DNA from 3 places in the Vogesella oryzagri genome. Region 3 is predicted to be linked to each of the others. Evidence: riboswitches for the same ligand, from Rfam matches in the RefSeq annotation. Region 3 holds a riboswitch; each other region holds the start of a gene.
What was found. Region 3 has a riboswitch for glycine ahead of glyA (serine hydroxymethyltransferase). Riboswitches for the same ligand answer to the same signal wherever they lie in the genome.
Positions count from the first base shown of each region.

Region 1: another riboswitch for glycine. It lies ahead of glyA (serine hydroxymethyltransferase); the one in region 3 lies ahead of glyA (serine hydroxymethyltransferase).
Region 2: another riboswitch for glycine. It lies ahead of gcvT (glycine cleavage system aminomethyltransferase GcvT); the one in region 3 lies ahead of glyA (serine hydroxymethyltransferase).

Region 1 covers NZ_JBEFLD010000004.1:453,166-458,834, forward strand. The annotation lists gene betA (choline dehydrogenase) at 1-656, shown strand, start outside; gene ABNW52_RS09915 (hypothetical protein) at 769-981, opposite strand; glycine riboswitch at 1,421-1,518, shown strand; glycine riboswitch at 1,520-1,619, shown strand; gene glyA (serine hydroxymethyltransferase) at 1,706-2,974, shown strand; gene ABNW52_RS09925 (L-serine ammonia-lyase) at 2,977-4,377, shown strand; gene ABNW52_RS09930 (organic hydroperoxide resistance protein) at 4,463-4,876, opposite strand; gene ABNW52_RS09935 (choline ABC transporter substrate-binding protein) at 5,191-5,669, opposite strand, start outside.
Region 2 covers NZ_JBEFLD010000007.1:122,444-128,112, reverse strand. The annotation lists gene gcvP (aminomethyl-transferring glycine dehydrogenase) at 1-873, opposite strand, end outside; gene gcvH (glycine cleavage system protein GcvH) at 1,025-1,411, opposite strand; gene gcvT (glycine cleavage system aminomethyltransferase GcvT) at 1,493-2,578, opposite strand; glycine riboswitch at 2,612-2,706, opposite strand; glycine riboswitch at 2,716-2,817, opposite strand; gene gluQRS (tRNA glutamyl-Q(34) synthetase GluQRS) at 2,975-3,871, opposite strand; gene fdxA (ferredoxin FdxA) at 3,948-4,271, shown strand; gene cheD (chemoreceptor glutamine deamidase CheD) at 4,281-4,880, opposite strand; gene ABNW52_RS14050 (protein-glutamate methylesterase/protein-glutamine glutaminase) at 4,880-5,669, opposite strand, start outside.
Region 3 covers NZ_JBEFLD010000011.1:5,259-10,927, forward strand. The annotation lists gene ABNW52_RS17630 (branched-chain amino acid ABC transporter substrate-binding protein) at 1-156, shown strand, start outside; gene ABNW52_RS17635 (L-serine ammonia-lyase) at 303-1,703, opposite strand; gene glyA (serine hydroxymethyltransferase) at 1,825-3,078, opposite strand; glycine riboswitch at 3,225-3,322, opposite strand; glycine riboswitch at 3,324-3,422, opposite strand; gene ABNW52_RS17645 (NAD(P)-dependent oxidoreductase) at 3,600-4,244, opposite strand; gene ABNW52_RS17650 (LysR family transcriptional regulator) at 4,349-5,245, shown strand; gene ABNW52_RS17655 (methyl-accepting chemotaxis protein) at 5,458-5,669, shown strand, end outside.

The DNA.
Region 1 (5,669 bases), on a different contig from region 3:
ACCACTTCATTCCGCTGGCGATGAACTACGACGGCAGCAACCCGGTGAAGGCGCACGGCTTCCAGTGCCATGTCGGCTCCATGCGTTCGCCCAGTACCGGCAGCGTGAAGCTGAAAAGCTGCGACCCGCGCGACCATCCGATCCTGCGCTTCAACTACATGGCGCACGACACCGACTGGCGCGAGTTCCGCGCCGGGGTGCGCATCACCCGCGAGATCATCGCGCAGCAGGCGATGGACGAGTTCCGCGGCAAGGAAATCAAGCCGGGCATGATGATCAAGAGCGATGCCGAGATCGACGCCTTCGTGCGCGAACACGCCGAAACCGCGCTGCACCCGTCCTGCACCTGCAAGATGGGCGACGCCAGCGATCCGATGGCGGTAGTGGACAACGAAGGCCGCGTGCACGGCCTGAGCGGGCTGCGCGTGGTGGATGCCTCGATCATGCCGCAGGTCACCACCGGCAACCTCAACGCGCCCACCATCATGATGGCGGAGAAGATCGCCGACCGCATCCGCGGCCGTGCGCCACTGCCGCGCTCGCAGGCACCCTACTTTGTCGCCGGCCGGCAGCCGGCCAAGCTGGCCGAAGCCGCCGCCCGTGACCCGCAGGCGGCCCTGCTGTGGTATCCGCCCAGGGCCGAAGCCATTCGTTGACCCGACTCCACACCTGTCACGCGCACTCCGGTGCGCGTTTTTTATTTGCGCAGCCGGCAGTGCAAATAAAAATGGCCCGCCAGTTGCGAGCCGTTTTTCATATCCGAATATTTCAGCAGATGACTGCCAGATCTTCCTTCGACAACCAGTCGCTACCGCCACGCGGCCAGGCCACCAGTACGCCACGCGCCTTGTCGTAGGCAACCACGGTGCCGTCGAACTTTTTCACATAGCCATGCGGGGCGTAATTCACGCGCAGGCCGGCTTCCAGTTGAATGTTCTTGTTACGCAGCAGTGCCAGCAGGCTAGAGATAATGTATTTCATTTCAGCGTCCAATATGTTTTTCAGTCATCAAACTACACCGCAATTGTAGCGCCATCTTGTGCAATGCAACATCAAGATTGCGACACAAATGTTCGATACTGATCATATAAATGTATTTTTACGAATCGATTACAATCGATAACGAAAGTTCATCTCCGCCACATCACCGCAAGCGATAGTCGCCCGCAACACAGGCAGACTGTCGCAAAAAAGCCGCATTTCCCATAAAAATCAAAATATTATAATTGCCACACCATGCTGGCGAGCGGCGCCAAAGCATTGCCATAGCCGACCGCTTTCATGCCATGACCGACGCAATTCCGGCACTTTCCCGCCCTGCCCGCGCCGCCAGCCAAGACCCGCCGCCGGATGGCGAAAAAGCCGCCGACGGCACGCATTGACGCCCGTCAAGGCGCTCTCTAGATTGACTGACAGCCATGTCAGGCAGACAGGAGAGATCGCCCGGGTAGCCCCCAGCGGCGGCGCCGAAGGGGAATCGCCCCGAAAACTCTCAGGCAAAAGAACTGTCCTGCCCAGGCTCTCTGGAGAGCAGATGCGCCGCCCGCGCATCTCGCCGAAGGCAGCACGGCGCATCGTCAACCCGATGCGCCCAATCTCTCAGGCAAACGGACAGAGGGGGCAAGCACGGTCGCCAGCGACCACCCACCCCGTTTATCGGGCTTGCGGCCAACGTTGGCCGCAGCCCACCCGTTTGGAGAGCGCCATGTTTACCCAGGATATGCAGATTGCCGGTTTCGACGACGCCCTGTGGGCCGCCATGCAGGCCGAAGACCAGCGCCAGCAGGACCACATCGAGCTGATTGCCTCCGAGAACTACACCAGCCCGCGCGTAATGCAGGCACAGGGCAGCCAGCTCACCAACAAGTACGCCGAGGGCTACCCCGGCAAGCGCTACTACGGCGGCTGCGAACACGTGGACGTCGTCGAGCAGCTGGCCATCGACCGCGCCAAGCAGCTGTTCGGCGCCGATTACGCCAACGTGCAACCACACTCCGGCAGCCAGGCCAATGCCGCCGTGTACATGGCACTGCTGGAACCGCACGACACCGTGCTGGGCATGAGCCTGGCGCACGGCGGCCACCTCACCCACGGCGCCAAGGTCAACTTCTCCGGCAAGATCTACCACGCGGTGCAGTACGGTCTGAACCCGGAAACCGGCGAGATCGACTACGACGAAGTGCAGCGCATGGCCAATGAATACCAGCCGAAGATGATCGTGGCAGGTTTCTCCGCCTACTCGCTGGTGGTGGACTGGAAGCGCATGCGCGAGATCGCCGACAGCATCGGCGCCTACCTGTTCGTGGACATGGCCCACGTTGCCGGCCTGGTGGCCGCCGGCCTGTACCCGAACCCGATTCCGCACGCCCACGTGGTGACCACCACCACCCACAAGACCCTGCGCGGCCCGCGCGGCGGCCTGATCCTGGCGGCCAGCAACCCGGAACTGGAAAAGAAACTGAACTCGGTGGTATTCCCCGGCATCCAGGGTGGCCCGCTGATGCACGTGATCGCCGCCAAGGCGGTGGCGTTCCAGGAAGCGCTGCAGCCGGAGTTCGTTGACTACCAGAAGCAAGTGCTGGCCAATGCCCGCGCCATGGTGCATGTGTTCCAGACCCGCGGCTACAGCATCGTGTCCGGCAAGACCGATGACCACCTGTTCCTGCTGAACCTGATCGACAAGGGCCTCACCGGCAAGGCCGCCGATGCCGCGCTGGGCGCCGCCCACATCACCGTGAACAAGAACGCGGTGCCGAACGATCCGCAAAGCCCGTTCGTGACCAGCGGCATCCGCATCGGCACTCCGGCCATCACCAGCCGTGGCTTCAAGGAAACCGAAGCCCGCCAGGTGGCGCACTGGGTGTGCGACATCCTCGACGACATCGAGAACCCGGAAGTGAGCGCACGCGTGAAACGCCAGGTAGCGGAGCTGTGCGCCGCGTATCCGGTATACCGCGCAGTCAGCGAGAGCTGATCATGGCCATCAGCGTGTTTGATCTGTTCAAGATCGGCATCGGCCCATCCAGCTCCCACACCGTCGGCCCGATGCGCGCCGCGCGACAGTTCGTCGCCCGCCTGGAGAAGGACGGCCAGCTGGCCGCCGTAGCCAGCGTGCGTTGCGAGCTGTTCGGCTCGCTGGGCGCCACCGGCAAGGGCCATGGCTCCGACATCGCGGTACTGCTGGGGCTGCAGGGCGAACTGCCGGACGAAGTCGACACCGACGCCGTGCCGGCGATGGTGGCGGCGATTCGTGACAGCAAGCGGCTGCGACTGCTGGGCAGCCACGAGGTGCTATTCGCGGAAGGTGAACACCTGGTGCTGCACAAGCGCAAATCGCTGCCCTACCACCCCAACGGCATGACCTTCGAGGCGCGCGACGACCGCGGCGAAGTCATCGTCAAGCGGGCGTATTACTCGGTGGGCGGTGGTTTCGTGGTGGACGAAGCGGCGGTGGACGCCGGCTTCGTACCACCGGGCGCCACCGAGCTGCGCCACCCGTTCAAGAACGCGGCCGAGCTGTTGGCACTGTGCAAGGAGCATGGCAAGCCGATCAGCCAGATCATGCTGGAGAACGAGCTAGCCTGGCGCAGCGAGGAAGAAGTGCGCGCCGGCCTGCTGGGCATCTGGCACGTGATGCAGGCTTGCGTGCAGCGCGGCTGTGCGCACGAAGGCATCCTGCCCGGCGGCATGAAAGTAAAACGCCGCGCCGCCGACATGCACCGCAAGCTGCTGTCGACGCCGGAAGCCAGCCTGCGTGACCCGCTGACTGTGATGGACTGGGTGAACCTGTACGCGCTGGCGGTGAACGAGGAAAACGCCGGCGGCGGCCGCGTGGTCACCGCACCGACCAACGGCGCGGCCGGCATCGTGCCGGCGGTGTTGCACTACTACGCCCGCTTCGTGCCCGGCGCCAGCGACGACGGCGTGGTGCGCTTCCTGCTCACCGCCGGTGCCATCGGCATCCTGTTCAAGCTTAACGCCTCCATCTCCGGCGCCGAAGTCGGTTGCCAGGGCGAGGTCGGCTCCGCCTGTTCGATGGCGGCAGGCGGCCTGGCCGAGGTGATGGGCGGCACGCCGGAACAGGTGGAAAATGCCGCCGAGATCGGCATGGAGCACAACCTGGGCCTGACCTGCGACCCGGTGGGCGGCCTGGTGCAGGTGCCGTGTATCGAACGCAACGCCATGGCGTCGGTGAAGGCCATCAACGCGGTGCGCATGGCGCTGCGCGGAGACGGTCAGCATTTTGTGTCGCTGGACCGGGTGATCAAGACCATGCGTGACACCGGCCGCGACATGAGCACCAAGTACAAGGAAACCGCCCGCGGTGGCCTGGCAGTAAACATCGTCGAGGTACCGGTCAACATTGTCGAGTGCTGAGCGGCACTGCGGCCAACGTTGGCCGCCCCCACGACAAACGCCCGCAGCTGCGGGCGTTTTTTTATCTGCCGTGTGGACCGCTTGCTCAGGCCAGCTGCAGGCTGACCGCGATATTGCCGCGGGTGGCGCGGGAATACGGGCAGACCTGGTGTGCGGCATCGATCACCGTCTGCGCCGCCGCGGCCGCCACGCCCGGCAGGCTGATGTTCAAGGTCACCGCCAGGCCGAAGCCGCTATCGTCACGCCCGATGCTCACCGCTGCCGCTACAGCCGCGCTAGCCGGCAGGGCCACGCGCTGCTGGCCGGCGACCAGCTTGAGCGCCGACAGGAAGCAGGCGGCGTAGCCGGCGGCAAACAGCTGCTCCGGGTTACTGCCAGCGCCATTGCCACCCAGTGCTGGCGGCATCGCCAGTGGCACATCCAGTTGACGATCGTCGCTGACGGCGCGGCCATCACGGCCGCCAGTAGCGGTGGCATGGGCGGTATACAGAACTTGCATGGTGTACTCCTGGGCTGTGCGATTGGGGAGCCACAATGATCATACACAACTAAATTGCACACAACTTGTATTTGGCAATATCAGCCATTGCTCCACCCTATTGCCGGCCGCAAAACCGCCAGCGCCGGTGGTGGCTTTCAGGCGGCAACAAGGCACGTCTATCTACAACTGAGGGCTCCGGCGACACCAGCCGCCGCCAGAAAGCACGACAGCAGCTCGCTGTAGCCACCACAGCCCCATCCACTCAGCGCACGGGAGCAACAACGACAAAGCCGCCATCACAGGATGGCGGCTTTTGCACGGCAGACGCAGAATCAGTTGGCCAGGTGGTGCTGTACGGCAGCCATGCCGTCCTTGCCATCGAAGGTGGTCACGCCCGCGAGCCAGTTCTTCAGCACGAACGGGTTTTTCTTCAGGTAGTCGCGCGCGGCGGTTTCCGGCTTGACCTTGGCCATGATCGGGCCCATCACGCGGTTTTCGATGTCGGTGGTGAATTGCAGGTTGGTCAGCAGTTTCGCCACGTTCGGACAGCGGGTCTGATAGTCGGTAGCCAGCGCGGTGTACACCTTGGCCTCGCCGAAGTTGGGGCCGAACACGTCATCGCCACCGGCCAGGTAGGTCATCTTGAACTTCACGTTCATCGGATGCGGCTCCCAGCCCAGGAACACTACCCAGCTCTTCTGGCGGATCGCGCGTTCCACTTCCGACATCATGCCGGCTTCGCTCGATTCCACCAGTTTGAAGCCGGTCAGGCCAAACTGGTTCTTCTTGATCATGTCCTGGATCAGCTTGT
Region 2 (5,669 bases), on a different contig from region 3:
GCGCTTCATCTCGTCCTTGAACGCGAAGAAGGCAGCGTGCGGGCCACCGAAGCCCATCGGCACGCCAAAGCGCTGGGTGTTGCCCACCGCCACGTCGGCGCCCATTTCGGCCGGCGACTTCAGTGCCACCAGTGCCATCACGTCGGCGGCAACCACCGCCAGTGCGCCCTTGGCCTTGGCCGCGGCGATGTACGGGGTCAGGTCCAGCAGCTCGCCGGATTCGCCCGGGTACTGGAACAGCACGCCGAAGTAGTCGCCATTGCCGGCTTCTTCCGGGTGACCCAGCACCAGTTCGAAGTCGAAGTATTCGGCGCGGGTCTGCATCACGTCCAGGGTCTGCGGCAGCACGCGGCTGTCGACGAAGAACTGGTTGGATTTGGACTTTGACACGCGGCGTGCCATGGCCATCGCTTCGGCGGCGGCGGTAGCTTCGTCCAGCAGCGAGGCGTTGGCGATTTCCAGACCGGTGAGGTCGATCACCATCTGCTGGAAGTTCAGCAGCGCTTCCAGGCGGCCCTGGGCGATTTCCGCCTGGTACGGGGTGTAGGCGGTGTACCAGCCCGGGTTTTCCAGCACGTTGCGCAGGATCACGCCCGGGGTCAGCACCGGGTAGTAACCCAGGCCGATGAAGGACTTGTTCACCACGTTCTTGCTGGCCACCGCTTTCAGGTCGGCCAGGGCGTCGGCTTCACGCTGCGCCGGCGGCAGATCCAGGTTGCGGTTGAAGCGGATATTGGCCGGCACGGTCTGTGCCACCAGGTCCTCGAAGGAGCTGGCGCCGACATAGGCCAGCATCTCGGCCTTCTCGGCCTCGCACGGGCCAATGTGGCGTTCGATGAATTCTTGATGATTGAAGAGTTGCGAGAGCGACATGTCTTCGGTTCCGTATTTCATTGCCACGAAAACACACGGAAACACAGGCGACAAGGTTGGCCGCAGCGGCGGTCATGGCCATGTCCTTCCGTGTGCTTTCGTGGCTAAAAGCAAAAAAGCCCCGCTGTCTTGTGACAGCAGGGCCATTCGATCAGGCGCCGATTTCGGCTGCGTAGGCAGCGGCGTCGAGCAGCTTGTCCAGATCGGCGGCGTTGGCCGGCTTGATCTTGAAGAACCAGCCTGCGCCGTACGGCTCGCTGTTGGCCAGGTCTGGAGTGGCTTCCAGTTCGCCGTTCACTTCCAGCACTTCACCGGCGATCGGGGCGTAGATGTCGGAGGCGGCTTTTACCGACTCCACCACGCCAGCCTGCTCGCCATCACCCAGTGCGCTGCCTACGGTCGGCAGTTCCACGAACACGATGTCACCCAGCAGCTCTTGTGCATGCTCGGTGATGCCCACGGTAACGGTACCGTCAGCTTCCAGACGCAGCCATTCGTGGCTGGAAACGTATTTCAGTTCGGCGGGGATGTTGCTCATGTGATTCTCCTGATGCAGATAGTTTGGATCTTGATTGGGTATTACCGGGGTGACGCTCTCGCCACGTCGTTATACACCAGCTTATTCAAAAACTTTCTTGCCGTTGCGCACGAACGGCATTTTCACCACGCGCACCTCGGTCAGGGTGCCACGCAGGTCCACCTGGGCGGTAGCGCCGGTAGTGGCCGGGACACGCGCGATGGCGATGGAGTGTTTCAGGGTCGGGGAGAAGGTGCCGCTGGTGATGATGCCTTCCTGGCCATCGACCACTACTTTCTGGCCTTCGCGCAGCACGCCGCGGCCTTCCAGCACCAGGCCGACCTGCTTCATGGCCACGCCGGCGGCTTTCTGCGCTTGCAGTGCCTGGCGGCCGATGAAGTCACGCTCTTCCGGATTCCAGGCAATGGTCCAGCCCATGCCAGCTTCCAGCGGCGACACGGTTTCGTCCATGTCGTGGCCGTACAGGTTCATGCCGGCTTCCAGACGCAGGGTGTCGCGCGCGCCCAGGCCGATCGGCGCTACGCCGGCTGCCTGCAGCTGCTGGAAGAAAGGGATGGCTTCGGCGGCCGGGATCATGATTTCCAGGCCGTCTTCACCGGTGTAACCGGTGCGGGCCACAAACCAGTCGCCGAACGGCAGACCCTGGAATACTTTCAGGCCCTGGATGGAAGCGGCCCAGTCCGGCTTCACGGCACAGACTTTGGCAATAGCCTGCGGGCCTTGCACTGCCAGCATGGCCAGATCGCGGCGTACCTGCAGCTGCACGTCGAAGCCGGCGGACTGCTTGTCCATCCACGCCAGATCCTTGTCGGTGGTGCCGGCGTTGATCACCATGCGGTAGCCGTTGGCGGCCAGGTACACGATCAGATCGTCCACCACGCCGCCTTGCTCGTTGAGCATGCCGGAGTACAGTGCCTTGCCTTCGAAGCCCAGCTTGGACACGTCGTTGGCAATCAACTTTTGCAGCCAGGCTTTGGCATCGCTGCCGCTGATGTCCACCACGGTCATGTGGGAAACATCGAACATGCCGGCGTCACTACGCACGATTTCATGTTCTTTCAGCTGCGAGCCGTAATGGATGGGCATTTCCCAGCCGGCAAAGTCGACCATCTTTGCATTGGCGGCGATGTGCGCATCAAACAGGGGGGTACGTTTCGGGGCCGTCATGGGCAAGTCCTCGGAGTGAGTTTTTCCGCTAGCTCACACCCCTCTGTCCCTGCACCTGAGATTTTCCGGCATTGCGCCGTTAGCCCCTTCGGTGGGCGCGTATTGCGCCGCTCTCCAGATTCTACGGACCTTGCGATCCGATTCTTGCAGTCCTTTTGCCTGAGCGATTGCGGGTGCACTTGCGCCTTCGGCGGCAGCCTACTGCGCTAGCAGCGGCTACACTCTCCTGCGGAATGCCCGGATTATCGTTGTCCGCCGCCAGCTTGGCAAGTCGGGTTTTGTCCATTTTTCAGGCACTTGCGGCAAGTGCACAGCTGGCAATCATGATATTTCGCTTTGCGGCCAACCCCTTAGCCCGCCTGACAGCACTGGCGCGATAACCAGCCGCGCCTTAACTCAAGCGATAGTCACCGGGCCAGCCGGCACGCGGGCCAGCGACCAGTTGGCGAGTGCCCACTGCCACAGCTCTGGCAGCGACTGCCGCTCCGCCGGTGGCAGATGCCCGAGCCGTTGCAACGCCAGCCGCAACTCCCCTGCCGCCGCCTGCGGTGAAATGGCGGGTGCCAGCGTCTGCTTGGACAACTTCTCGCCGGCGGCATTGACCATCAGCGGCAGGTGGCAGTGCGTCACCGCCGGCCCCGCCAGACACTGGCGCAACCATAGCTGGCGCGGCGTGGACACCAGCAGATCAGCGCCGCGCACGATGTCATTGATGCCCTGCGCGATGTCGTCCACCACCACCGCCAGCTGGTAGGCCCAGAAGCCGTCGGCGCGCAGCAGCACAAAGTCGCCGATGTCGCGCTGTAGCTGCTGCACGTAATGCCCCTGCAGCCGGTCGTCGAAGCTCAGCTCGGTCTCCGGCACTGCCAGCCGCCAGGCGCGCGGTGAGCGACCCGTTGCCACGCCATGGCGGCAGGTGCCGGGGTAGACCATGCCATCGACGCCGCGCCGACCGTGCTCGCTGATTTCCTTGCGCGTGCAGGCGCAACCGTAGGCATCGCCTTGGGTAATGAGCTGGTCCAGTGCCGCGCGATACAACGGGTGGCGCTGGCTCTGGTACACCACCTCGCCGTCCCATTCGAAGCCGAACGCTTCCAGCGTGCGCAGAATGTTGGCCGCAGCGCCCGGCATTTCACGCGGCGGGTCCAGATCTTCCATGCGCAGCAACCACTGGCCACCACGGCAGCGGGCTTCGAGATAGCTGCCGACCGCCGTGGTTAGCGAACCGGCATGCAGCAAGCCGGTGGGGCTGGGGGCGAAACGACCACGATAATCAGGATTCAGGGCAGACATACGAGGACGGGCAGACAATAATCACAGACAGGCCCCCGTTGGCACGGGGCGGCCGGCGACTGACGGAGGGCGGGAAATGACGCACGTTGTAACTGAAGCCTGCATCAAATGCAAATACACCGACTGCGTGGAAGTGTGTCCGGTGGACTGCTTTCATGAAGGCCCCAATTGCCTGGTGATCGACCCGGACGAATGCATCGACTGCACGCTGTGCGTGCCGGAATGCCCGATCGACGCCATCACCACCGAAGAGGAACTGCCGCCGGGCCAGTTGGTGATGCTGGCGCTGAACGCCGAGCTGTCGAAAACCTGGCCAGTGATCGTCAGCCAGAAAGAGCCGCTGTCCGACCACGAGCACTGGGCCGGCGTCAGCGACAAGCGGGATCTGCTGGAACGCTGACGCGGCGGCTCAGATAAACAGGTCGATATCGCCGCTGCCCTTGCTTTCCGTATCGCGGTCGATACGGCGGCGGTAGCTGTCCTCTTCCTGCACCAGGGTCTGCTGCGGGCGGATTTTCTTGATCAGCACCTTGCCGCTATCAGTAAAGAAATACACCTTGCGCGCAATATCCGCCCCCAAATCTTCCGCCACGATGGGGATATGTTCCTGTGCCAGGAAGGCATGCACGAAACTGGCATTGCGCTGACCGATATTCACCTTGGTCATGCCATCCAGTACGCTGCCACCGCCGAATACCTTGGCTTCCAGCGTGCGGCGGTTGGCGCCCAGCTTGAGCATGTCGTTGATCAGCAGCTCCATGGCATGGGTGCCGAAGCGGGCCGGCATCAGCCGGTCGCTGCTGCTGCTGCCCTGATCCGGCAGCATGAAGTGGTTCATGCCGGCGATACCGGTAACCCGGTCGCGCAGACAGGCCGACACGCAGGAGCCCAGTACCGTCACCAGCAGCAGACCGTCGTCGGTGGCCTGATATTCGCCCGGCAACAGCTTGGCGGCATTCTTGTTGAAATGCTTATCGAAATAACGGTGCGCGGCATGACCTTTTGGCATCAGTCCTCCCGCTTACGTTGGCCGCACAGATAGGCCAGCACCCGCTCGGCCATGCACGGCAGCGGTACGACCTCATGCACCGCGCCCAGCTCGTAGGCGGCACGCGGCATGCCATACACTACGCACGAGGACTGATCCTGGCCGAAGTTGTAGCTACCGGCTTCACGCATGCGCAGCATGCCGGCGGCGCCATCCTTGCCCATGCCGGTAAGAATCACCCCCACCGCCCGCTTGCCCAGCAGCGTGGCCGCCGAATCGAACAGCACATCCACCGCCGGGCGGTGGCGATTCACTGGCTCGCTCTGCGCCAGGTGAGTAAACAGCTGCCCGCCACGACTGACGATGCTCAAATGGGAGTGCCCGGGGGCGATATAGATATTGCCGGCAGCCAGCGGCTGGCCATCGCTTGCCTCGCACACGGTCATGGCGCAGCACTGGTCCAGTCGCTGCGCAAACGACAGGGTGAAATGCTCCGGCATATGCTGCACCACCAGCACCGGCGGGGTATTGGCCGGCAGGCTGCTGAGGAACTCGCGCAGCGCCTCGGTGCCGCCGGTGGAGGCGCCCACCACGATCACCGCCTCCTTGCGCAGGATGGTCATGCCGGGCGCGGTGGCCAGCGGCGTCGCCGTTTGCTGGATGAAGCGGCTCGGTAACTGCACGCGCGCAGCAGCGGCGGTGCGGATTTTCTCGCAGATCAGCTCGGCATACCCCTGCATGCCACGGCCGATATCCCCCTGCGGCTTGGCGATGCAGTCCACGGCGCCCAGTTCCAGCGCGCGCAGGGCG
Region 3 (5,669 bases):
GATGGCGTGACCTCCTCCAACTGGACCTACGACGACAAGGGCGACCTGAAAGACGGCGGCATCACCGTGTACAAGGTTGAAAAAGGCGAGTGGAAAGTAATGGAAACCGTTGGTGGTGGCGCCGCTCCGGCCGCTGCTGCTTCCGCCGCCCAGTAATCCCGTCGGCAGCCTGGCTGCCTGCGCAAAAAAGCCTGACAGTACGCTGTCAGGCTTTTTTTATTGTGCCGGTGTTGCCGGCATGAAAAACGCCCGCTTGCGCGGGCGTTGTCTTGTCTGCGGCCAACGTTGGCCGCAAGCAGGCATCAGCATTCCACGATGTTCACCGGCACTTCGATCACATTGATCGCCAGGCCGCCACGCGCGGTTTCCTTGTACTTGTTGCTCATGTCACGGCCGGTGTCGCGCATGGTCTTGATCACCCGATCCAGCGACACGAAGTGCTGGCCATCGCCACGCAGCGCCATGCGCGCGGCGTTGATGGCCTTGATCGCCGCCATGGCGTTGCGCTCGATGCACGGCACCTGCACCAGGCCGCCCACCGGGTCGCAGGTCAGGCCCAGGTTGTGCTCCATGCCGATCTCGGCGGCGTTCTCTGCCTGTTCCGGCGTACCGCCCAGCACTTCGGCCAGCGCGCCGGCGGCCATCGAGCAGGCGGAGCCGACCTCGCCCTGGCAGCCGACTTCGGCACCGGAGATGGAGGCATTGAGCTTGAACAAGATGCCGATGGCGCCGGCGGTGAGCAGGAAGCGCACCACGCCGTCCTCGCTGGCGTTCGGCACGAAGCGCGCATAGTAGTGCAGCACCGCCGGGATGATGCCGGCTGCGCCGTTGGTCGGCGCGGTGACCACACGGCCGCCGCCGGCGTTTTCCTCGTTCACCGCCAATGCGTACAGGTTTACCCAGTCCATCACCGTCAGCGGGTCACGCAGCGCGGCTTCCGGCGCATTGGTGAGCTTGCGGTACAGGTCGGCGGCACGGCGCTTCACCTTCATGCCGCCAGGCAGGATACCTTCGTGGGCGCAGCCGCGCTGCACGCAGCCTTGCATCACCTGCCAGATCTGCAGCAGGCCGGCGCGCACTTCCTCCTCGCTGCGCCAGGCCAGCTCGTTCTCCAGCATGATCTGGCTGATGCTCTTGCCGTGACGCTGGCACAGCGCCAGCAGCTCGGCACCGGTCTTGAACGGGTGCTTCAGTTCGGTCACGCCCGGCGGCACGAAGCCGGCATCGATCGCCGCCTCATCCACCACGAAGCCGCCGCCCACCGAGTAGTAGGCGCGCTTGGACAGGCTGTTGCCGGCGGTGTCGAAGGCTTCGAAGATCATGCCGTTGGGGTGGTAGGGCAGGGCCTTGCGCTTGTACAGCAGCAGGTCTTCCGCTTCGTTGAAGGCAATGCGCTGCTGGCCGAGCAGGGAGATCGCCTTGTCGGCGCGGATGGTGGCCAGTATCTGTGGCACGGCATCGGTGTCCACCAGGTCGGGTTGCTCGCCGGCCAGGCCCAGCAGCACCGCGGTATCGGTGCCGTGGCCCTTGCCGGTAGCACCCAGCGAACCGAACATTTCCGATTTCACGCGCGTGGTGGCGGCCAGCAGGCCGTCTTTTTCCAGGCGGGCGACAAACTGCCGCGCGGCGCGCATCGGGCCGACGGTGTGGGAGCTGGACGGGCCGATGCCGATCTTGAACAGGTCGAAAACACTGATTGCCATGCTGCTTCTCTTGTCTGGTTGCGGTGCCGCCGTGGGTTGGCGGCACCCGGTTTACAGGGGGTGGCCCCGTGCTATTGGACAACGCGCCGCGGCCAGGGTTGACCGCAGCGCCACTACTATTTTAACGATAGACCGGATACGCGGCGCACAGCTCCGCAACCTGGCGTTTCACGCGTGCGCTCACTTCCGGGTTCTCGATGTCATCGAGAATGTCACACACCCAGTGCGCCACCTGACGGGCTTCGGTTTCCTTGAAGCCGCGGCTGGTGATGGCCGGGGTGCCGATGCGGATACCGCTGGTGACGAACGGGCTTTGCGGATCGTTCGGCACCGCGTTCTTGTTGACGGTGATGTGCGCGGCACCCAGTGCGGCATCGGCAGCCTTGCCGGTGAGGCCCTTGTCGATCAGGCTCAGCAGGAACAGGTGGTCGTCGGTCTTGCCGGACACGATGCTGTAACCGCGGGTCTGGAATACATGCACCATGGCGCGGGCGTTGGCCAGCACCTGCTGCTGGTAATCGACGAATTCCGGCTGCAGCGCTTCCTGGAATGCCACCGCCTTGGCGGCAATCACGTGCATCAGCGGGCCACCCTGGATGCCGGGGAATACCACCGAGTTCAGTTTCTTCTCCAGTTCCGGGTTGCTGGCCGCCAGGATCAGGCCGCCGCGCGGGCCGCGCAGGGTCTTGTGGGTGGTGGTGGTCACCACGTGGGCGTGCGGAATCGGGTTCGGGTACAGGCCGGCAGCCACCAGGCCGGCAACGTGGGCCATGTCCACGAACAGGTAGGCGCCAACGCTGTCGGCGATCTGGCGCATGCGCGCCCAGTCCACCACCAGCGAGTAGGCGGAGAAGCCGGCCACCAGCATCTTCGGCTGGTACTCATTGGCCATGCGCTGTACTTCGTCGTAGTCGATCTCGCCGGTTTCCGGGTTCAGGCCGTACTGCACCGCATGGTAGATCTTGCCGGAGAAGTTGACCTTGGCGCCGTGGGTGAGGTGGCCGCCGTGGGCCAGGCTCATGCCCAGCACGGTGTCGTGCGGTTCCAGCAGTGCCATGTACACGGCGGCATTGGCCTGGCTGCCGGAGTGCGGCTGCACGTTGGCGTAGTCGGCGCCGAACAGCTGCTTGGCGCGGTCGATGGCCAGCTGCTCGACTACGTCCACGTGTTCGCAGCCGCCGTAGTAGCGCTTGCCGGGGTAGCCCTCGGCGTACTTGTTGGTGAGCTGGCTGCCCTGTGCCTGCATTACGCGCGGGCTGGTGTAGTTCTCGGAGGCAATCAGCTCGATGTGGTCCTGCTGGCGCTGGTCTTCGGCCTGCATGGCGGCCCACAGGGCGTCGTCGAAACCGGCAATCTGCATATCCTGGGTAAACATCGCGTATCTCCTGGTCGCCGGCGCAGGCGGCAAAAGGTTGGCCGCACCGCGCCTTGAATAAAACGGGCGGTGACGGGCGGACGGTCTGCTGGATGCGGCAGACAGATGGATGGATGGGCGTCCGCCCGGTATCACCGGACGATGCCCCCTCTGTCCCTTTGCCTGAGAGATTGCGGCGCAGTGTGCACTGGCCATGCTGCCTTCGGCGAGGCCGCGCCGTGTGGCGGGCCTACTCTCCAGAGTGCCTGACCAGCGCAGTTCTTTTGCCTGAGAGTTTCTGGGGCGATTCCCCTTCGGCGCTGCCGCTGGACGCTTGTCCGGGCAGTCTCTCCTGCGCTGGTGGCGGCCAACCTTGCAATCGGCCGCGTGGCTTGGCGCAATCTAGAGAAGGTGGCCGAGGCTGTCAACGCATGTCGGACAGTATTCTATGTGCAGCTGCAGCATGCAGCGGCGTGGCAGATGTAAAAACACCCCACCGGGCACGTGGCGTGCCTGCGGGGAGCTGCTGATGCTGCGTTGCGTCAGGCGCTGGCGGCGGTGAAGCGGCGGCGATGATGTTGCGGGGTTTCCGCTTCATCCAGAATGGCCACCGCCAGGTCGGCTACGCTGATGCCGGCCGGGGCGTCGCCGGCCATCAGCAGCTCGTCGCCGCCCAGGCGGTAGTGGCCGCTGCGCGCGCCCGGTGCCAGCAGGGCCGGCGGCGACACGAACGCCCAGTCCAGCTGCTGTTCGCCCTGCAACTGCTGCAGCGCCTGGCGTGCGCCTTCGGCGCCTTCCTTGTATTCGGCAGGGAAGTGCGGGGTGTCGATCAGCTGCACGCCGGGCGCCACGTACAGGCTGCCGGCGCCGCCTACCTCGATGAAGCGCGCCACGCCGGCGGCCTTGACCCCGGCGACGATGGCGGCATGGCCCTGCAGGAACAGCTGGCGGATGTCGGCCTTGTCCCAGCCCGGATTGAAGGCGCTGATCACCACGTCGTGGCCGCGCACCGCGCTGGCGATGCTGTCGGCGTCGTAGGCATTGGCCGCCACTACTGTCAGGTTGGCCGCTGCGGTTACGCGTTCGGGGCGGCTGACAATGGCGCTGAGCTGGTGGCCGCGGGCCAGGGCTTCCTGCTGGATGGCGCTGCCGACAAAGCCGCTGGCGCCGATAAGGGCAATCTTCATGTGGACTCCTTCACGAGGGGTGAAACATGAGTCCATGGTAGTAAACGGCAGTGGACTTGATAATCCATGCTATTTTTCATTCATTGTGAAGTGGTGCTACATAAATGGATGAATTGCGCAGCATGGCGGTGTTTGCCACGGTGATTGAGAAGGGGTCGATGAACAGTGCGGCGGCAACGCTGGGCATGACGCCATCGGCGGTGAGTCAGCACGTGCGCCGGCTGGAGCAACTGCATGGCGTGGTGCTACTGCACCGTACCACCCGCAAGCTCAGCCTGACCGAGGCCGGCAGTCTGTTCTACCAGGGCTGTGCGCAGATGTTGGCCGCCGCGCGCCAGGCGGAAAGCCAGCTGGCGGCCATGCGCGAAGCACCCAGCGGTGAGTTGCGCATTTCCGCGCCCAGCGGTTTTGCCGGCGGTGTGCTGGGCGAGGCGCTGGCGCCGCTGCTGGCGGCTAACCCCGGGCTGAGCCTGCAACTGTTTTTTCACGATGAGCTGGTGGATCTGACCGACTTGCGCATCGATCTGGCGTTGCGGGCCGGCAACCTGCCGGACTCCACCCAGGTGGCGCGCTATCTGTGCGACTGGCCACTGCTGTTGTGTGCGGCTCCGGCGTACCTGGCGGCGGCGGGCGAGCCGCAGCAGCCGGCCGAGTTGGCTCGGCACGCCATGATCGGCGTCAACCCGCGCGGCGGCGCGCAATTCCCGCTGCAATTGACGCGTGGCGAAGAGGTGCAGCGGTTGACGCTGCCGGCGCGCATTGCCAGCAACAGCATGCTGTCGGCGCGGGCATTCGCGCTGGCCGGCATGGGCATTGCGCTGCAGCCGGAGCCGGAAATCCGCCGCGAACTGGCTGCCGGGCTGCTGCAGCAGCTGTTGCCGGAGTGGCGGGCACCCGCATTACCCATCTATCTGGTGACGCCACGGCGCGATGCGCAGCCGGCCAAGGTAAGGCATGCGCTGGCCGCTTTGCAGGTGGCGCTGGGTAAACGTGCAGATTGAATATTGTCGTCTGTACGACTGGAATTTTCCGCTGTTTAAACCTAACATGTCGAAATTGTGAATTTGTTTTAAATCAATTCAATGTCATGGTAATGCCGACTTTATTGCCGAAAGTGCATGAAATTGTTTTCTGGCTATAACAGGAACGGGGCCATGTCCTCGGTAGTACCATCCACCATCGCACAAATCAATAAACAGGGGAAAAACCAATCATGTCTTTGCGCACAAAATTGATGGCATTTGTGCTGCTGGTGATAGCAGCACTCGCCGTCGTCTTCTGTGGTGTGGCCTACTGGAAAATGAGTGACACGCTGGAAAGCCAGATTGAAGGCCAGATCAAGATGGCGGCCGACAATAAGGTGAGCTTTGTCTCCGAATGGGTGCAGGTGCGTCAGAACATTGTGGCGGCCGTGTTGCCGCGCTT